3 regions of the Streptomyces sp. NPDC012474 genome follow, and region 3 is predicted to be linked to each of the others. Evidence: predicted binding sites of a transcription regulator. Region 3 holds the regulator's gene; each other region holds the start of a gene.

Evidence for each region. Region 3 encodes HrcA, which represses chaperone genes, less so after heat shock. Its sites were predicted from a motif close to TTNGCACTCNGNNNNNCNGAGTGCNAA; they were not measured.
Region 1: a site for HrcA is predicted at 4,549-4,575, ahead of groES (co-chaperone GroES). Genes of this name have one in related genera too.
Region 2: a site for HrcA is predicted at 2,755-2,781, ahead of groL (chaperonin GroEL). Genes of this name have one in related genera too.

Annotation. Positions count from the first base shown of each region.
Region 1 is NZ_JBIBEP010000003.1:306,415-313,093, forward strand. It holds gene ACFY9S_RS09635 (sigma-70 family RNA polymerase sigma factor) at 154-1,359, shown strand; gene ACFY9S_RS09640 (methyltransferase domain-containing protein) at 1,363-2,532, opposite strand; gene ACFY9S_RS09645 (polysaccharide deacetylase family protein) at 2,824-3,759, shown strand; gene ACFY9S_RS09650 (polysaccharide deacetylase family protein) at 3,756-4,505, shown strand; gene groES (co-chaperone GroES) at 4,675-4,983, shown strand; gene groL (chaperonin GroEL) at 5,099-6,679, shown strand, end outside.
Region 2 is NZ_JBIBEP010000006.1:151,569-158,247, reverse strand. It holds gene ACFY9S_RS15940 (hypothetical protein) at 1-84, shown strand, start outside; partial or broken gene ACFY9S_RS15935 (IS5/IS1182 family transposase) at 81-173, shown strand; gene ACFY9S_RS15930 (nucleotidyltransferase family protein) at 171-797, opposite strand; gene groL (chaperonin GroEL) at 971-2,593, opposite strand; gene ACFY9S_RS15920 (cold-shock protein) at 2,995-3,198, opposite strand; gene ACFY9S_RS15915 (MoaD/ThiS family protein) at 3,645-3,920, opposite strand; gene thrC (threonine synthase) at 4,039-5,325, opposite strand; SAM riboswitch class I at 5,341-5,495, opposite strand; gene ACFY9S_RS15905 (glucosyl-3-phosphoglycerate synthase) at 5,675-6,619, shown strand.
Region 3 is NZ_JBIBEP010000001.1:550,751-557,429, forward strand. It holds gene hemW (radical SAM family heme chaperone HemW) at 1-535, shown strand, start outside; gene ACFY9S_RS02410 (DUF3097 family protein) at 749-1,549, opposite strand; gene ACFY9S_RS02415 (MBL fold metallo-hydrolase) at 1,581-2,312, opposite strand; gene hrcA (heat-inducible transcriptional repressor HrcA) at 2,483-3,499, shown strand; gene dnaJ (molecular chaperone DnaJ) at 3,499-4,632, shown strand; gene ACFY9S_RS02430 (nitronate monooxygenase) at 4,893-5,966, shown strand; gene ACFY9S_RS02435 (16S rRNA (uracil(1498)-N(3))-methyltransferase) at 5,963-6,679, shown strand, end outside.

The sequences.
Region 1 (6,679 bases), on a different contig from region 3:
GAGCCGACCTGGGTGGCCTCTCGTCCGACCCCGGTCTCGGAGCCGACTCCGGCCTCGCAGCCCACCTCGGCCCCTCGTCCGACCCCGGCCCCGGCCCCGTCGCCGGCGCCCCGGGCCGACCGCGCCGTCGGGGCCATCGAGACCGTCTTCCGCATGGAGTCGCCCCGGATCATCGCCGGCGTCACCCGGATCGTCCGGGACGTCGGCATCGCCGAGGAACTCGCGCAGGACGCGCTGGTCGCGGCGCTGGAGCAGTGGCCGCGGGACGGGGTGCCCGACAACCCGGGCGCCTGGCTCATGACCACCGCCCGCCACCGCGCCGTCGACCTGGTCCGGCGCCGGGAGAACTACGCCCGCAAGCTGGCGGAGATCGGCCGGGACCTGTCGGCCACGACTCCCCCTCAGGAGCCGGCCGACCCCGACGACATCGACGACGACCTGCTCCGCCTGGTCTTCACCGCCTGCCACCCGGCCCTGTCCACCGAGGCGCGCACCGCCCTGACCCTGCGCCTGCTCGGCGGCCTCACCACGGCGGAGATCGCCCGCGCCTTCCTGGTCCCGGAGCCGACGATCGCGCAGCGCATCGTCCGCGCCAAACGCACCCTGGCGACGAGGAACGTCGCCTTCGAGGTGCCGCACGGCCCCGACCGCGAGGCCCGCCTCGGCTCGGTCCTCGACGTCATCTACCTGATCTTCAACGAGGGGTACGCCGCCACGGCCGGCGACGACTGGCTCCGCCCGTCCCTGTGCGAGGACGCCCTGCGGCTGGCCCGGGTGCTCACGGCCCTCATGCCGAAGGAACCGGAGGTGCACGGCCTCACCGCGCTCCTGGAGCTCCAGTCCTCCCGTACGGCGGCCCGCACCGGCCCCCGTGGCGAGCCGGTCCTCCTGAAGGACCAGAACCGCTCCCGCTGGAACCGCATGCTCATCGCCCGCGGCATCGCCGCACTGGGCCGGGCCGAGGCCACCTCCAGCGGTGCCCCGGGACCGTACCTCCTCCAGGCGGCCATCGCCGCCTGCCATGCGCACGCGTACACCTACGAGGAGACCGACTGGCCCCGCATCGCCACCCTCTACGGCCTCCTGGCCGCCCGCTCCCCGTCCCCGGTCGTGGAGCTGAACCGCGCGGTGGCCGTCTCGATGTCCGAGGGCCCGGCGGCAGCACTCGTCCTCGTCGACGCCCTGGCCGACGACCCCGCCCTGCGGGACTACCACCTGCTGCCCAGCGTCCGGGGCGACCTCCTCGCCCGCCTGGGCCGTTCGGCCCAGGCCCGCGCCGAGTTCGAACGGGCGGCGTCCCTGACCCGCAACGAACGGGAGCGGGAGCTGCTGCTGAGGCGGGCGGCGGAGCGGTCCTGACGCTTACGGACGGGCCGGGTGCCCGATGAGCATCGCCGGTGCCCCCGCGACCCGGGTCAGGAACACCGTGGCCGCGTGCGGGCCCTGCGGCTTGACCTTCCTGCGGAGCTCCTCCGGCTCGACCGCCGAGCCCCGCTTCTTCACGGTCAGCGTGCCGACCCGCCGCTCCCGCAGCAGCGCCTTCAGCTTCTTGACGTTGAAGGGCAGATGGTCGGTGATCTCGTAGGCCGTGGCGTACGGCGTCGGGTGCAGGGCGTCGGCCGTGACGTACGCGATGGTCGCGTCGAGCAGCCCGCCCTCGACCCGGTCGGCCACCTCGGCGACCAGGTGGGCCCGGATGACGGCGCCGTCGGGCTCGTAGAGGTAGCGGCCGGGCGGGCGGACCGCGGGATCGGGCAGGCCGCGGGAGAGCAGGGTGCGGGGCCCCGGCAGCAGGGTCGCCCGGACCGCCCCCGGCTCGGTGCCGAACCACAGCACCGCCTCCTTGACGTCCCCGCCGTCGGAGATCCACTCGGCCTCGGCGTCCTCGGGGACCGCCTCGTGCGGGACGCCGGGGGCGATCTTCAGCGCGGCGGCACGAGGAGCCCGGCGGGCGGCGGACACGGCCCAGGACAGGGGCGGTGAGTAGGCCTCGGGGTCGAAGATCCGGCCGCGGCCGCCGCGCCGGGCGGGGTCGACGAACACGGCGTCGAAACCGGCCGTGTCCACGTCCGTGACGTCCGCCTCGCGGACCTCGACGAGGCCGGCCAGGCCCAACGCGTCGACGTTCGCCCGGGCCGCGGCGGCCGTCCGCGGGTCCCGGTCCACGGCCAGCACCCGGATCCCGGCGCGGGCCAGCGCGATCGCGTCACCGCCGATGCCGCAGCACAGATCGGCGACCGAGGTGATGCCCAGGCCGGCCATACGGCGGGCCCGGTAGGCCGCCACGCTCGCCCGGGTCGACTGCTCGACCCCGTTCGGCGTGAAGAACATCCGGCCCGCGTCCTCGGCCCCGAACTTCACCACCGCCCGCTGCCGCAGCCGGGCCTGGCCCAGTGCCGCCGACACCAGCTCGGCGGGGTGCTCGCGGCGCAGCCGGGTCGCGACGGCCAACTCCTGCGCCGGGTCGGTGTCCCGCACCTCGTCGAGGAGGGCGCGGCCTTCGGGGGTGAGGAGGAGGGCGAGGTCGTTCACCGGATCATTGTCGGCCACGGCGGGGGTCGCGGGGCGTGTGGGCCAGTCGGTGGACGAGGCGGCACCGGCCACGGCGGCGGTCCGGAGGCGTGCGGGCCAGTCGGAGGATGGTGCGGCGGGGGGCGTGTGGATGGTGCGGCGGCGGTCCGGAGGCGTGTGGGCCGGGCGGTGGATGGTGCGGCACCGGCGACGGCGGCGGTCCGGAGGCGTGTGGGCCAGTCGGTGGATGGTGCGGCACCGGCCGCGGTGTCGGGCCGGGATCGGCGGGAGGGGCTGCGAGGATCCGGCACCATGCGAGCAGTCGTACAAAATGACAAAAGCCGGGCAGGGGGGCGCGCGCCCGCACGCGCACGGATCGGCCTCGCCGTGCTCGTGCTCGCCGCCATCGCCTCCGGCTGCGCGCAGGACGGCGGCAGCGACGTCACCCCGGCCGGCGGCCAGCAGCCCCTCGACGCGCCCCCGGCCCGCGCGCTCGACTCACACGCGGGCAAGCTGCGCGCCGCGCACGCCGCCCGGGCCGCCGCCGCGCACCGCTGGGACCTGCGCAGGGCCCCACTCGCCGCACCGCCGCCCCCGACGGAGAAGCCGAGGATCAGGACCCGCAAGGGCTTCGAGGTGAAGGGCCACCGGAAGTCGGGCCTCCCGCCCGTCTTCACCACGATCCCCACCCGGGACAAGGTCGTCTTCCTCACCATCGACGACGGCGCCGAGAAGGACCGGGCGTTCCTGCGGATGATGAGCGACCTGGACGTCCCGTACACCGCGTTCCTCAGCGGTTACCTGGTCAAGGACGACCCCCGCTACTTCCGGAAGATGCAGTCCGGGGGTGTGGTCCTGAACAACCACACCCTCCACCACCCCAACCTGCGGGGCCTGTCGTACCGGGCGCAGAAGCGCGAGATCTGCGGCATGCAGCGCTACATGGAGAAGCGGTTCGGCAAGCGTCCCGCCCTCTTCCGCCCGCCCTTCGGCAGCTACGACCGGGCGACCCTGCGCGCCGCCAGGGCCTGCGGCATCGCGTACGTGCCCCTGTGGAACCAGGAGGTCTTCGCCGACCACTGGGAGTACCGCGAAGGGGACCGCAAGCTGCGCCCGGGGGACATCGTCCTCACGCACTTCCGGGGCCGCGACGAGGGGAAGGGCACGATGGCCGACATGATCCGCCGCTTCCTGAACAAGGTGACGGCCGAGGGGTACGCGGTGGGGCGGCTGGAGGACTACCTGTGAGGCGGCCGGCCGCCGCCGTGCTGTGCGCGGCCCTGCTGGCCGGCTGCGCCGGGGCCGCGGGGGAGCGGTCGGGCCCCGCCGACGGCCGCGCGCAGGATCCGGCACGCGCGGTGAGCGACAGCCGCCATCTGCCGCCCGTCGTGGACCACGTCCCCACCCGCGACCCGGTGGTCTTCCTCACCTACGACGACGGCGCCGAACGCGACCCCCGCTTCGTCGGGCTCGTCCGCGAACGGCGGCTCCCGGTCAGCATGTTCCTCACGGACAGCGTCGTGGGCCCCGGCTACGGCCACTTCGCCCGGCTGCGCGCGGTCGGCGCGTCCATCCAGAACCACACCCTCGACCACCCCGCCCTGCGCGGTCTGCCCTACGCCGGGCAGCGCGCCGAGATCTGCGGCCAGCAGCACAAGCTCCGCTCCCGCTTCGGCATCCGCCCCCGCCTCTTCCGCCCGCCCTACGGCACCTACGACACGACGACCCTGCGCGCCGCCGCCGACTGCGGCATCACGGCGGTCGTCCTGTGGCGCGCGTCCCTGGACGCCGGTGGCGAACTGACCTACACCCGGGGCGAGCCCGGCCTGCGCGCCGGCGACATCGTCTCGGTGCCGTCCGGCGAGACCGGGTCCCTGACCCTCACGGAGCGGACCGAACGCCTGCTGCGGGAGATCGCGAAGCGCGGTCTGCGGGTGGGGCGGCTGGAGGACCACCTGGCGAGAGAATCCGGCCGACGCGCCGCGGGCAATTAGCAGTCCGCTTGACCGAGTGCTAATCGCAGTCATAGTCTCGGCTCTGGCACTCCCCATAGGAGAGTGCCAACACAGCGACGGGCAGGTCCGGCACCCGCGACGACGGATCCACCTGGTCGCCACCTCAGACAGTTAACCCCGTGAGATCTCCGAAGGGGGAGGTCGGATCGTGACGACCACCAGCTCCAAGGTTGCCATCAAGCCGCTCGAGGACCGCATTGTGGTCCAGCCGCTCGACGCCGAGCAGACCACCGCCTCTGGCCTGGTCATCCCGGACACCGCCAAGGAGAAGCCCCAGGAGGGCGTCGTCCTGGCCGTGGGCCCGGGCCGCTTCGAGGACGGCAACCGTCTTCCGCTCGACGTCTCCGTCGGCGACGTCGTGCTCTACAGCAAGTACGGCGGCACCGAGGTGAAGTACAACGGCGAGGAGTACCTCGTCCTCTCGGCCCGCGACGTGCTCGCGATCGTCGAGAAGTAATTCACCCCAAGCACATTGCTTTGAACTGCGCCCCTGGCCCCCCGCGATCGACAGAAGCCGGGCGCCCGGGGCGCAGTGCCGTAACCCCTGATTCCGGAAGAGGGCTCACGCTCCCATGGCGAAGATCCTGAAGTTCGACGAGGACGCCCGTCGCGCCCTCGAGCGCGGCGTCAACAAGCTTGCCGACACGGTCAAGGTGACGATCGGCCCCAAGGGCCGCAACGTCGTCATCGACAAGAAGTTCGGCGCTCCCACCATCACCAACGACGGTGTGACCATCGCCCGCGAGGTCGAGGTCGAGGACCCGTACGAGAACCTCGGTGCCCAGCTGGTGAAGGAGGTGGCGACCAAGACCAACGACATCGCGGGTGACGGTACGACCACCGCCACCGTGCTCGCCCAGGCGCTCGTGCGCGAGGGCCTGAAGAACGTCGCCGCCGGTGCCTCCCCGGCCGCCCTGAAGAAGGGCATCGACGCCGCCGTCGCCGCGGTCTCCGAGGAGCTCCTCGCGACCGCCCGGCCGATCGACGAGAAGTCCGACATCGCCGCCGTCGCCGGTCTGTCCGCCCAGGACACGCAGGTCGGCGAGCTCATCGCCGAGGCGATGGACAAGGTCGGCAAGGACGGTGTCATCACCGTCGAGGAGTCCAACACCTTCGGTCTGGAGCTGGACTTCACCGAGGGCATGGCCTTCGACAAGGGCTACCTGTCGCCGTACTTCGTGACGGACCAGGAGCGCATGGAAGCCGTCCTGGACGACCCCTACATCCTCATCACGCAGGGCAAGATCTCCGCCATCGCGGACATGCTGCCGCTGCTGGAGAAGGTCATCCAGGCCAACGCCTCCAAGCCGCTGCTGATCATCGCCGAGGACGTCGAGGGCGAGGCCCTCTCCACCCTCGTCGTCAACAAGATCCGCGGCACCTTCAACGCCGTCGCCGTGAAGGCCCCCGGCTTCGGCGACCGCCGCAAGGCGATGCTGCAGGACCTGGCCGTCCTCACCGGCGCCACGGTCGTCTCCGAGGAGGTCGGCCTCAAGCTCGACCAGGTCGGCCTGGACGTGCTCGGCTCCGCCCGCCGCGTCACCGTCACCAAGGACGACACCACGGTCGTCGACGGTGCCGGCAACAAGGACGACGTGCAGGGCCGCGTCGCCCAGATCAAGGCCGAGATCGAGACCACCGACTCCGACTGGGACCGCGAGAAGCTCCAGGAGCGCCTCGCGAAGCTGGCCGGCGGCGTGTGCGTCATCCGTGTGGGTGCCGCCACCGAGGTCGAGCTCAAGGAGCGCAAGCACCGTCTGGAGGACGCCATCTCCGCGACCCGCGCCGCGGTCGAGGAGGGCATCGTCTCCGGTGGTGGTTCCGCGCTGGTCCACGCCGTGAAGGTCCTCGAGGGCAACCTCGGCAAGACCGGCGACGAGGCCACGGGTGTCGCGGTCGTCCGCAAGGCCGCCGTCGAGCCGCTGCGCTGGATCGCCGAGAACGCCGGCCTGGAGGGTTACGTCATCACCTCCAAGGTCGCCGAGCTCGACAAGGGCCAGGGCTTCAACGCCGCCACCGGCGAGTACGGCGACCTGGTGAAGGCCGGCGTCATCGACCCGGTCAAGGTCACCCGCTCCGCCCTGGAGAACGCCGCCTCCATCGCCTCCCTCCTCCTCACGACCGAGACCCTGGTCGTCGAGAAGAAGGAAGAG
Region 2 (6,679 bases), on a different contig from region 3:
ACCTTGCGTCAGCCACCCGGCCCCCCTGTGACGCCTCCTCCCCCGAGCCCTTCGCGCAGCCCTCGCGACTCCGTCCCTTACTAACTGTCCGCTACGAACGGCGCACGGACCTCCACGTCCGCCTGCTTCAGCTCGCGTGCAGCATCATCTGTTCTGCGTCGACTCGCGCATCATGTCGAGGCAGGCGTCAGGGTGGTGGGCTCGGAAGGCCAGTCGAGCACGGTCAGCTCGGGCCACTGCTGCCGCCAGCGGGCGGTTTTGGTCTCGTATACATCGCGCGGAGCAAGCACTGGATTGGGCCGGACGACGAGGTTGAACACGTCGGCAAGCCCATGCGGTGCGTAGACGCGCCACTGTCCATCCCGTTCCAGGCGAACGCCCAAGCAGCAGGTAGTAGCAGCGAAGCTGTCGATGGCAGCCTCGGTGGAGGCATAGGGAGCACACGCGACGCCGAACTTCTCCTCGTACCAGAGGTGGACGCGGGCCTCGTTACGGACCTCGACCTCTGCCGGCACGTCGACGAAGGCACCGTCGGCGGCCTTGATCACAGCGTCCTCCGCCTCCCACGACAGATCATGATCGTCGAAGTAGAAGACGTCGTAGTCCTGGATACCGCTGCTGGGGTGCCTGTCCGTGGCCACGTTCCAGACGGTCTGGAACAGGCAACCTGCCGTCAGGTACCAGCCCGGCAGCCCCAATCGAGCCGTGCGGTTCAACACCTCCACCAGCACCTCGTTACGGGACAGCACAGACCTTAGGGCAGCGAGCTGCTCGTCGAGCGGGAGGCGACCAATCACCGCTCATGCCTACCACGCGACAAGCCAATGGCGCCTGCCTTCAGCCTTCGAGGCCCTCTTGATGGATCTCTTATTGAAACGAGCAGTAAGACGGTCGGCGAACGCCCGAGGGCGGCACCCCCTGTCGGAACAGGAAGTGCCGCCCTCGGCAAGGACGTGATCGACCGGGTCGATCAGAAGTCCATGTCACCGCCCGGCATGCCGCCGCCGGCGGGCGCGGCGTTCTTCTCCGGCTTGTCGGCGATGACGGCCTCGGTGGTGAGGAACAGCGCGGCGATGGAGGCGGCGTTCTGCAGCGCGGAACGGGTCACCTTCGCCGGGTCGATGATGCCCTCGGCGATCATGTCGACGTACTCACCGGTCGCGGCGTTCAGGCCGTGGCCGACCTGGAGGTTGCGGACCTTCTCCACGACGACGCCGCCCTCGAGACCACCGTTGACGGCGATCTGCTTCAGCGGGGCCTCCAGCGCGAGCTTCACGGCGTTGGCGCCGGTCGCCTCGTCACCCTCGAGCTCCAGCTTCTCGAACACCTGGGAGGCCTGGAGCAGGGCCACGCCACCACCGGCGACGATGCCCTCCTCGACGGCCGCCTTGGCGTTGCGCACGGCGTCCTCGATGCGGTGCTTGCGCTCCTTGAGCTCCACCTCGGTGGCGGCACCGGCCTTGATGACCGCGACACCGCCGGCGAGCTTCGCCAGGCGCTCCTGCAGCTTCTCGCGGTCGTAGTCCGAGTCGCTGTTCTCGATCTCGGCGCGGATCTGGTTGACCCGGCCCTGGACCTGGTCGGCGGAGCCGGCACCGTCGACGATGGTGGTCTCGTCCTTGGTGATGACGACCTTGCGGGCCTTGCCCAGGAGGTCGATCGTGGCGTTCTCCAGCTTGAGGCCGACCTCCTCGGAGATCACCTCGCCGCCGGTGAGGATGCCGATGTCCTGCAGCATCGCCTTGCGGCGGTCGCCGAAGCCCGGGGCCTTGACGGCGACGGACTTGAAGGTGCCGCGGATCTTGTTGACGACCAGGGTCGACAGGGCCTCGCCCTCGACGTCCTCGGCGATGATCAGCAGCGGCTTGCCCGACTGCATGACCTTCTCCAGGAGCGGGAGCAGGTCCTTGACGTTCGAGATCTTGGAGTTCGCGATCAGGATGTACGGGTCGTCGAGGACGGCCTCCATACGCTCCATGTCGGTCGCGAAGTACGCCGAGATGTAGCCCTTGTCGAAGCGCATACCCTCGGTGAGCTCAAGCTCCAGACCGAAGGTCTGGGACTCCTCGACGGTGATGACGCCTTCCTTGCCGACCTTGTCCATGGCCTCGGCGATGAGCTCGCCGATCTGGGTGTCGGCGGCGGAGATGGAGGCCGTGGAGGCGATCTGCTCCTTGGTCTCGACGTCCTTCGCCTGCTCCAGCAGGGCGGCGGAGACGGCCTCGACGGCACGCTCGATACCGCGCTTGAGGGCCATGGGGTTGGCGCCGGCGGCTACGTTGCGCAGGCCCTCCTTGACCAGGGCCTGGGCGAGAACGGTCGCGGTGGTCGTACCGTCACCGGCGACGTCGTCCGTCTTCTTGGCGACTTCCTTGACCAGCTCGGCGCCGATCTTCTCGTACGGGTCCTCGAGCTCGATCTCCTTGGCGATGGAGACACCATCGTTGGTGATCGTGGGGGCGCCCCACTTCTTCTCGAGGACGACGTTGCGGCCCTTGGGGCCGAGCGTCACCTTCACGGCGTCCGCGAGCTGGTTCATGCCGCGCTCGAGGCCGCGCCGCGCCTCCTCGTCGAACGCGATGATCTTGGCCATGTGAAGTGGTCCCTCCAGGACTGGGGGTGATTACTTCGGACCGCGCCCGCGCCCGCGACGGACGGCTCGCCTGCCTCGTGGTTCCTTCCCACCCGGCCTGCGGGCCTCACCGACCCGGTCCTTACGTTGTCACTCTCACCTTCAGAGTGCTAACGCAATGATTAGCACTCGACCCCCGAGAGTGCAAGGCGCGCTCGCGCGGCGAGCGCTCGTCGAGGGGTGGCGATCGGGTGAGTCGAGGGGTGACGGGCGGGCGCGAGCGCCCCTTGGGCCGGGCACGGGCGTCGGCCCCCGCGACCACCGCCGGCCAGGCCGTTCGACCACGCGGAAGGGCCCGCACCCCGGGGGGTACGGGCCCTTCTGAGAAGACCGGTCGCGTGAGCGTTGGTCGTGGTGCGCGTTCAGGCAGCGACGCGAACCATGTCGGCCTGCGGTCCCTTCTGGCCCTGCGAGATCTCGAACTCGACCCGCTGGCCCTCTTCAAGGGTGCGGTAGCCGTCCATCTGAATCGCGCTGTAGTGGACGAAAACATCCGCACCACCGTCGACCGCGATGAAGCCGTACCCCTTCTCCGCGTTGAACCACTTGACGGTGCCCTGAGCCATGCCTAACTCCCCTATTACTGGCCCTTGCACAGATCCACACTTCGCGGATCCGGGTCAGACCTCACCCCCCACGGTTGGGGGCGTGCGCCGGAACGCGTCGACCGCGGCCGAATGTATCTGTCCAACTGCCGTCTGCAACAGGTCAATCGGACGAGAATTCTGGACGCGCAGGGTCCGGAATGTGGGGAGAATTCGCCTGAATTCAGGGCAAGTCGGGCTCCACGAAGGGAACAAAAGCCTCGAAAGACGCGCACACTTTGGCTACATCTTGTCGGACTCGCGGCAGGAATTCAGGGTTCCGATCAGAGGATCGGTATCGCGTTCCCCAACTGTACCCCGCTCAACCACACAGAATTGCCCCCTCCGCTTCTCTCACGGAGGGGGCAATTCGATGAACTCTCGGTAATCGTCGTTACCGAAGGTAACAAACAGGCCGGTCGACCCGTTCAGCCACCGGCGACGGCGGGAATGATCGACACACCGGCACCGTCCGGCGTCGCCGTCTCCAGCCCCTGCTCGAACCGCACGTCGTCGTCGTTCACGTACACGTTGACGAACCGGCGCAGCTTGCCCTGGTCGTCGAGCACCCGGGCGGCGATCCCGGTGTGGTTCTTCTCCAGGTCGGCGATGACCTCACCGAGGTTCGCGCCCTCGGCGGCGACCTCGGCCTGCCCGCCCGTGTAGGTGCGCAGGATGGTGGGGATGCGGACGGTGACGCTCATGACTTCAAAACCTCCGGGTTGGGTGACGCACCTGCTTCCAGGGGCGCGGGGCTGTGCCGATATGCGGCTCCGCCGCGTGGCCGCGACCAGCCCCCCACCGGCCCGCAGCGAACAACGGTCAGACGAGTCCCGCGTCCCGGAACGACTCCAGGCTGGGACGAATGGTCGCCGTGAGCCCGGTCCCGGCCACCGCATCCAGCGTCTTCAGACCATCACCGGTGTTCAGGACGACGATCGACTTCGACGGGTCGAGCAGCCCGTTCTCCAGCAGCTTCTTCGTCACGCCGACCGTCACACCACCGGCGGTCTCCGCGAACACACCCTCGGTCCGCGCCAGCAGCTTGATCGCCTCGACGACCTGCTCGTCGTTCACGTCCTCCACCGCACCACCCGTCCGCCGCGCGATGTCCAGCACGTACGGCCCGTCCGCCGGATTGCCGATCGCCAGCGACTTGGCGATCGTGTCCGGCTTCTGCGGCCGTACGACGTCGTGCCCGGCCTTGAAGGCCGTGGACACCGGCGAGCAGCCGAGCGCCTGCGCGCCGAAGATCTTGTAGGGCTTGTCCTCGACCAGCCCGAGCTTGATCAGCTCCTGGAGACCCTTGTCGATCTTCGTGAGCTGCGAGCCGGAGGCGATCGGCACGACCAGCTGGTCCGGCAGCCGCCAGCCGAGCTGCTCGCAGATCTCGTACGCCAGGGTCTTGGAACCCTCCGCGTAGTACGGCCGGAGGTTGACGTTGACGAAGCCCCAGCCCTCACCGGCCGGGTCGCCGATCAGCTCGGAGCAGAAGCGGTTCACGTCGTCGTAGTTGCCCTCGATGCCGACGAGCTCGCCGCCGTAGACCGCGGCCATGACGACCTTGCCCTGCTCCAGGTCGTGCGGGATGAACACGCAGGAGCGGAAGCCGGCGCGGGCCGCGGCGGCACCCACGGCGCCGGCGAGGTTGCCGGTGGAGGAACAGGAGAGCGTGGTGAAGCCGAAGGCGCGGGCGGCCTCGATGGCCTGGGCGACGACACGGTCCTTGAAGGAGTGCGTCGGGTTGCCGGAGTCGTCCTTGATGAACAGCTTGCCGGCGTCGACGCCCAGCTCGCGCGCGAGGTTGTCGGCCTTGACGAGCTGGGTCCAGCCGGGATTGATGTTCGGCTTGTCCGCGACGTCGGCCGGGACCGGCAGCAGCGGGGCGTAGCGCCAGATGTTCGCCGGGCCCGCTTCGATCCGCTCGCGGAGCTCCTCGGTGTCGTAGGCCGAGAAGTCGTAGGCGATCTCCAGCGGGCCGAAACACTCCTCGCACGCGAAGACCGGTCCGAGGGGTACGCGGTGACCGCACTCGCGGCAGCTCAGCGCCGCGGCGGGACCGAGGTCTACGGTGGAGTCAGTGGTGCTTGCAACAGTCTGCACAGCCATGTGAGGCGAGGCCCTTCCTCATCTTCCTCACGACGCATCTCGCCGTGAGACGGATTTGGCACCTTCCCGAGCCGGGACCTCGCGGAGCGGTCGACAGTGACCTACGAGTATCGGCTGGAGGGTTGCCGGGGCTTCATCGGGCCGTATCCCTCTGCCCCTCTGGATGAGCTGTATGTGGTTGTAGGCGGCGGCTGACGCCGGACATGCGATGGTCATCCGCCTTGTTCAAGACTGTAACCGACGACCAGGACAGTTGAGATAGTCGTCCGAAACGCGAGATGACTGTACCCGTCAGCCGCACCGCGGCGGGCAGTGCGTCCCGCCGAGAGCACGCAGAGGAGCCGCCACTGTGCTGGAAGAAGTCGAGCGCTGGCTGAGCGCGCGTTCCTGGTCCGCGAACGATCGCCCGCTCCACCAGATCCTGGCCGCCAAGCAGCGCACGGGCCGGACGGTCAGCGTCGTGCTGCCCGCCCTCGACGAGGAGGCGACGGTCGGCGACATCGTCGCCGTCATACGCCACGACCTGATGCGGCAGGTCCCGCTCGTCGACGAGCTGGTCGTCGTCGACTCCGGCTCGACCGACCGTACGTCGGAGGTGGCCGCCGCCGCGGGCGCCCGGGTGGTGCACCGGGACCGGATACTGCCGCGTCTGCCCGCCGTGCCCGGCAAGGGCGAGGTGCTGTGGCGCTCGCTGCTCGTCACCCGCGGGGACATCGTCTGCTTCGTCGACGCCGACCTCAGGGACTTCTCGTCCGACTTCGTCTCCGGGATCGTGGGCCCGCTGCTCACGGACCCGGACGTGGACCTGGTGAAGGCCATGTACGACCGGCCGCTCTCCGGTGCCGCCGGGCAGGGCGGCCGGGTCACCGAGCTGATGGCACGCCCGCTGCTCAACATGCACTGGCCGCAGCTGGCCGGCTTCGTGCAGCCGCTCGGCGGCGAGTACGCGGCCCGCCGCTCGCTGCTGGAGCAGCTGCCGTTCCCCGTCGGCTACGGCGTGGAGCTGGGGATGCTGGTCGACGCCCTGCACCTGGTGGGCCTGGACGCCCTCGCCCAGGTGGACGTCGGGGTGCGCAAGCACCGGCACCAGGACGGGCAGGCGCTGGGCCGGATGGCCGCCGCGATCTACCGCACGGCCCAGCTGCGGCTGGCCCGCGGGCATCTGATCCGGCCGTCCCTGACCCAGTTCGAGCGGGGGGAGGACGGCTTCGAGCCACGAACGTACTCGGTGGACACCGAGGAGCGTCCGCCGATGGTGGAGATCGCCGAGTACCAGGCGCGCAGGGCGGCCTGACCGGGGCCGTTTTCGGCCGCGTACGGCAGATCCGCACGTTTGAGCGTTTCCGGGCCGGGC
Region 3 (6,679 bases):
GACGCAGCTGGCGCGCCGGATCCGCCGGGGCGAGGTGCCGATGACCGACGACGACGTCCACGCCGACCGCTACCTGATCGCGGACGAGGTTCTCTCGGGCGCGGGCTTCGAGTGGTACGAGGTGTCCAACTGGGCGACTTCGAAGGCCGGGCGGTGCCTGCACAACGAGCTGTACTGGCGGGGGGCCGACTGGTGGGGGGCCGGGCCGGGGGCGCACAGCCATGTGGGCGGGGTGCGGTGGTGGAACGTCAAGCATCCGGGGGCGTATGCGGCCGCGCTGGCTTCGGGGAGGTCGCCGGGGGCCGGGCGGGAGCTGCTGAGCGACGAGGACCGGCGGGTCGAGCGGATCCTGCTGGAGCTCCGGCTGCGGGACGGGGTGCCGTTGGCGCTGCTGCGGCAGGAGGGGCTCGCGGCGTCTCGGCGGGCCTTGTCCGAAGGGTTGCTCGAGGAGCGGCCGTATGCGGAGGGGCGGGCCGTGCTCACCCTGCGGGGGCGGTTGCTGGCGGACGGGGTCGTGCGGGATCTCGTGGACTGAGGTGCTCGGCGTCGGTGCCGGGGCAGGGGGTGGTTGGGATGCGGAGCCCGGCGTAGCGGGATTCCGCTGCGCCGCGCCGGGGCCGGGTGGGGTGCGCAGCCCGGCGTGGCGGGGTGCCGCTGCGCCCACCCGTGCCGCCCCTGGCGGCACGCATGCCCGCAGCTGAGGCGGCCGCCCGCATGCCCGCAGCGGGGGCGGCACGCATGCCCGCAGCTACGCGGTCACGAAGTCGATCAGTTCTTCCACCCGGCCCAGCAGCTCCGGCTCCAGGTCCTTGTACGAGTGGACCCCCGACAGGATCCGCTGCCAGGCCGCGCCGGTGTTCTCCGGCCAGCCGAGGGCCCGGCACACGCCGGTCTTCCAGTCCTGGCCGCGCGGGACCCGGGGCCAGGCGTCGATGCCCAGGGACGACGGCTTCACCGCCTCCCAGACGTCGATGTACGGGTGGCCCACGACCAGGGCGTGGTCGCTGGTGACGGACTGGGCGATGCGCCACTCCTTCGAGCCCGGGACCAGGTGGTCGACCAGGACGCCGAGGCGCGCGTCGGGGCCCGGGGCGAAGGAGTCGACGATCGACGGGAGGTCGTCGACACCCTCCAGGTACTCCACGACCACGCCCTCGATGCGCAGGTCGTCACCCCACACCCGCTCGACCAGCTCGGCGTCGTGGCGGCCCTCGACGTAGATGCGGCCGGCGCGGGCGACCCGCGCGCGGGCGCCGGGGACGGCCACCGAACCGGAGGCCGTGCGGGTGGGACGCGAGGGGCCGCCCGGCGAGGGGCGGACGAGGGTCACCGCCCTGCCCTCCAGCAGGAAACCGCCCGGCTCCATCGGGAACACGCGGTGCTTGCCGAAGCGGTCCTCCAGCGTCACCGTGCCCGCCTCGCAGCGGATCACCGCTCCGCAGAAGCCGGTCCCCGGCTCCTCCACCACCAGGCCCGGCTCCGCGGCGACCTCGGGCACCGGCTTCGGCTTCTTCCACGGCGGAGTCAGATCGGCGGAGTACTGGCGCATTCGCATGACGATAGGAGAAGGCGAAGGGCGATCACCACGACACGCCGAAACGCGCGGCCAGCGCGTCCCGTTGCGCCCGCACGAACGCCGCGTCCACCACCGCTCCGTGACCGGGCACGTACAGCGCGTCCTCGCCGCCCAGGGTGAGCAGCCGGTCCAGGGCGGCCGGCCAGTGCGACGGCACCGCGTCGGGGCCCGCCTGGGGCTCCCCGGACTCCTCGACCAGGTCGCCGCAGAACACCACCTCCGGATCGCCCGGCACCAGCACCGCCAGGTCGTGGGCGGTGTGGCCCGGGCCGACGTTCGCCAGCAGCACCTGCCGGCCGCCGCCCAGGTCCAGGGTCCACTCGCCCGAGACCAGGTGGCCGGGAGGGGCCAGCCGCTCCGCCGCCTCCTCGGCCGTGGGCGCCGCCAGGCCGTGGCGTACCGCGTCCGCGCGCAGCTCCTCCCGGTCCCGCACCCGCGTCAGCGCCGCGTCCACGCCCACGGCGCCGAACACCTCCGCGTCCGTGACCGCCGCCGCCCCGAAAACGTGGTCGAAGTGCGGATGGGTCAGCGCGAGATGTGTCACACGGTGGCCCGTGAGCGACCGCGCCTGCGCACGCAACTTCGCGCCCTCCGCGAGACTCGACCCCGCGTCGATCAAAAGGACCGCGCCCGCACCGGCGACCAGCCCCGCCGTGCAGTCCCACACCGGCAGCCGGCACCGACCCACCCCGGCGGCCACGCGCTCCCATCCGAGGTCTTCCCAAGTCACCGTCATACGGCGACGCTAGCGGTGCGCCCCGCTCGGGGCACGGCGCCGCACGACCAGCCTTGCCGGGGGTGTACCCCACCGCCGTACACTGGGCCGGGGAATGCTGGCACTCGCACGCGCAGAGTGCCAGGCCGGACCGGCAGGGCAGCAGGCTCAGACATCTGGAGGTGTGCGCGATGCTCAGTGAACGCAGGCTCCAGGTGCTGCGCGCCATCGTCCAGGACTACGTCGGCACCGAGGAGCCGGTGGGCTCCAAGGCCCTCACCGAGCGGCACAGCCTCGGCGTCTCCCCGGCCACCGTCCGCAACGACATGGCGGCCCTGGAGGACGAGGGGTACATCGCCCAGCCGCACACCAGTGCCGGGCGCATCCCCACCGACAAGGGCTACCGGCTGTTCGTCGACAAGCTCGCCGGCGTCAAGCCGATGACCGCGCCCGAGCGGCGCGCGATCCAGAACTTCCTGGAGGGCGCCGTCGACCTCGACGACGTCGTGGCGCGTACGGTACGGCTGCTCGCGCAGCTCACGCGTCAGGTCGCCGTCGTGCAGTACCCGTCGCTGACGCGGTCCACCGTGCGGCATGTGGAGTTGCTCTCCCTGGCGCCCGCCCGCGTGATGCTGGTGCTGATCACGGACACCGGACGGGTCGAGCAGCGCGTGGTCGACTGCCCGGCGCCCTTCGGCGACGCCTCGCTCGCGGATCTGCGCGCGCGGCTCAACAGCCGTGTGGCGAACCGCCGTTTCGCGGATGTGCCGAGTCTGGTGGAGGATCTCCCGGAGGCGTTCGAGCACGAGGACCGGGGTACGGTTTCCACGGTGCTCTCCACACTCCTGGAGACGCTCGTCGAGGAGAACGAGGAGCGGCTGATGATCGGCGGCACCGCCAATCTGACCCGCTTCGGTCATGACTTCCCCCTCACGATCCGGCCGGTGCTGGAGGCGCTGGAGGAGCAGGTCGTGCTCCTCAAGCTGCTCGGCGAGGCGCAGGATCCGGGTGTGACCGTACGGATCGGTCACGAGAACGCCCACGAAGGACTCAACTCCACGTCCGTCGTGTCGGTCGGCTACGGTTCGGGCGGCGAGGCAGTCGCCAAGCTCGGCGTGGTCGGACCGACCCGCATGGACTACCCGGGAACGATGGGAGCGGTACGCGCAGTGGCACGGTACGTCGGACAGATCCTGGCGGAGTCGTAGTGGCCACGGACTACTACGCCGTACTCGGCGTGCGCCGCGACGCGTCGCAGGAAGAGATCAAGAAGGCCTTCCGGCGGCTCGCGCGCGAGCTGCATCCGGACGTCAACCCCGATCCGAAGACCCAGGAGCGGTTCAAGGAGATCAACGCCGCTTACGAGGTGCTGTCGGACCCGCAGAAGAAGCAGGTCTACGACCTCGGCGGCGACCCGCTCTCGCAGGCCGGCGGCGGCGCGGGCGGCTTCGGAGCCGGCGGTTTCGGGAACTTCTCGGACATCATGGACGCGTTCTTCGGTACGGCGTCGCAGCGCGGACCGCGCTCGCGCACCCGCCGCGGCCAGGACGCGATGATCCGTATCGAGGTCGAGCTCGACGAGGCGGCCTTCGGTACGACGAAGGACATCCAGGTCGACACGGCCGTCGTCTGCAACACCTGCAGCGGTGAGGGCGCGGCCCCGGGCACCTCGGCCCAGACGTGTGACATGTGCCGCGGACGCGGTGAGGTCTCGCAGGTGACCCGGTCCTTCCTGGGCCAGGTCATGACGTCCCGCCCGTGCCCGCAGTGCCAGGGCTTCGGCACGGTCGTCCCCACTCCGTGCCCGGAGTGCGCGGGAGACGGCCGCGTCCGGTCCCGCCGCACGCTGACGGTCAAGATCCCGGCCGGTGTCGACAACGGCACGCGCATCCAGCTCGCCGGCGAGGGCGAGGTCGGCCCCGGCGGCGGTCCCGCGGGTGACCTGTACGTCGAGATCCACGAACTGCCCCATTCGCAGTTCCAGCGGCGCGGCGACGACCTGCACTGCACGGTCACGCTCCCGATGACGGCCGCCGCCCTCGGCACGAAGGTGCCGCTGGAGACGCTGGACGGCCTGGAGGAGGTCGACATCCGGCCGGGCACCCAGTCGGGCCAGTCGATCCCGCTGCACGGCCGCGGTGTCACGCATCTGCGCGGCGGCGGACGCGGCGACCTCATCATCCACGTCGAGGTCCAGACCCCGAGCAAACTCGACCCCGAGCAGGAGCGCCTGCTGCGCGAGCTGTCCAAGCTGCGGGGCGAGGAACGGCCGACGGGGCAGTTCCAGCCAGGGCAGCAGGGGTTGTTCTCGCGGTTGAAGGACGCGTTCAACGGTCGCTGACGGGGGTGGTCCGGTTGCTGCCGGGGGTCCGGGGGTTGTCCCCCGGGCGGGCGCAGTCAGCCAGGGCAGCAGGGGTTGTTCTCGCGGTTGAAGGACGCGTTCAACGGTCGCTGACGGGGTGGTCCGGAAAGCTTTCGACAGTCGCTGACGCGGCGGGTTCGGGATGCCTTCGACGGGCGCCGAGGGCGAGCGTGCTTCTGGTCTATGCCAGGCGGCAGGCCGGTTTCGGAGTGGTTCGGAGGACGTGACAACATGCGGTCATGTCCTCCGCACTGACCGATCTCTTCCCCTTCCCGATCGTGCAGGCCCCCATGGCGGGCGGCGTCTCCGTACCGCAGCTCGCCGCGGCCGTGTGCGAGGCGGGCGGGCTCGGGTTCCTGGCCGCCGGGTACAAGACCGCCGACGGGATGTACCAGGAGATCAAGCAGATCCGGAGCCTCACCGGCAGGCCCTTCGGCGTCAACGTCTTCATGCCGCAGCCGGAATATGCCGACCCCGCGGCCGTCGACGTCTACGCCCACCAGCTGGCCGGCGAGGCCACCTGGTACGAGGCCGAGCTCGGCGACCCGGACAGCGGACGCGACGACGGCTTCGAAGCCAAGCTCGTGGTGCTGCGCGACAACCCCGTGCCCGTGGTGTCGTTCCACTTCGGCGTCCCGAGCCGTGAGGTCGTCGACACCCTGCACCGCGTCGGCACCTTCGTCCTGGCCGCCGCGACCACTCCCGACGAGGCCCGGGCCGTCGAACAGGCGGGCGCGGACGCGGTGATCGCCCAGGGCATCGAGGCCGGCGGCCACCAGGGCACCCACCGGGACGTCCCCGAGACGGACGGTTCCGGCCTCGGGCTGCTGTCGCTGATCGCCCAGGTCCGCGAAGCCGTGAGCATCCCGATCGTCGCCGCCGGCGGCATCATGCGCGGCGGCCAGATCGCCGGTGTGCTCGCGGCGGGCGCGAGCGCGGCCCAGCTGGGCACCGCCTTCCTCGCCACGCCCGAGTCGGGCGCGAACGCCCTGCACAAGCGGGCACTGACCAACCCCCTGTTCGTCCGCACGGAGTTGACCCGGGCGTTCTCCGGGCGGCCCGCGCGCGGCCTCGTCAACCGGTTCGTGCGCGAGCACGGCCCGTACGCGCCCGCCGCCTACCCCGAGATCCACCACCTCACCTCGCCGCTGCGCAAGGCCGCCGCCAAGGCCGGTGACGCGCAGGGCATGGCGCTGTGGGCCGGGCAGGGGCACCGGATGGCGCGGGAGCTGCCCGCCGGGCAGCTCGTGGAGGTGCTGGCCGGTGAACTGGCCTCCGCCCGGGCTTCGTTGACGGGCGGGGGCGTGCTGTGACCGCACCGGTGTTCGTGGTCGAGCACTTCGACACGGACGGTGGCCGGTACGTCCTGGACGGCCCGGAGGGGCGGCACGCCGTCTCCGTGAAGAGGCTGCGGGCCGGTGAGGACGTCGTGCTCACGGACGGGGCCGGCCGCTGGGCGGACTGCGTCGTACTCGACACGGAGGGCAAGGACCGGCTGATCCTCCGGCTGGAGCCGGTGCACGAGGAGCCTGCGGAGCAGCCCCGGGTCACCGTCGTCCAGGCGCTGCCCAAGGGCGACCGGGGGGAGCTCGCCGTCGAGACGATGACGGAGGTCGGTGTCGACGCGATCGTGCCGTGGGCGGCGGCGCGCTGCATCACACAGTGGAAGGGCGACCGCGGGGCGAAGGCGCTGGGCAAGTGGCGGGCGACGGCCCGGGAGGCGGGCAAGCAGTCGCGCCGGGTGCGCTTCCCGGAGGTCGCGGAAGCGGCCACGACCAGGCAGGTCGCCTCGCTGCTGGCCGGGGCGGAGTTCGCCGCCGTGCTGCACGAGAGCGGGGACGCGCCGCTGGCCACGGCCGACCTTCCGGCCACCGGCGAGATCGTGCTGGTCGTGGGGCCCGAGGGGGGCGTGGCGCCCGAGGAACTGGCGTTGTTCGAGGAGGCGGGGGCGAAGGCGTACCGCCTCGGGCGCAGTGTGCTGCGCACATCGACTGCCGGGACGGCCGCCGCGGCCGTGCTCCTGGCA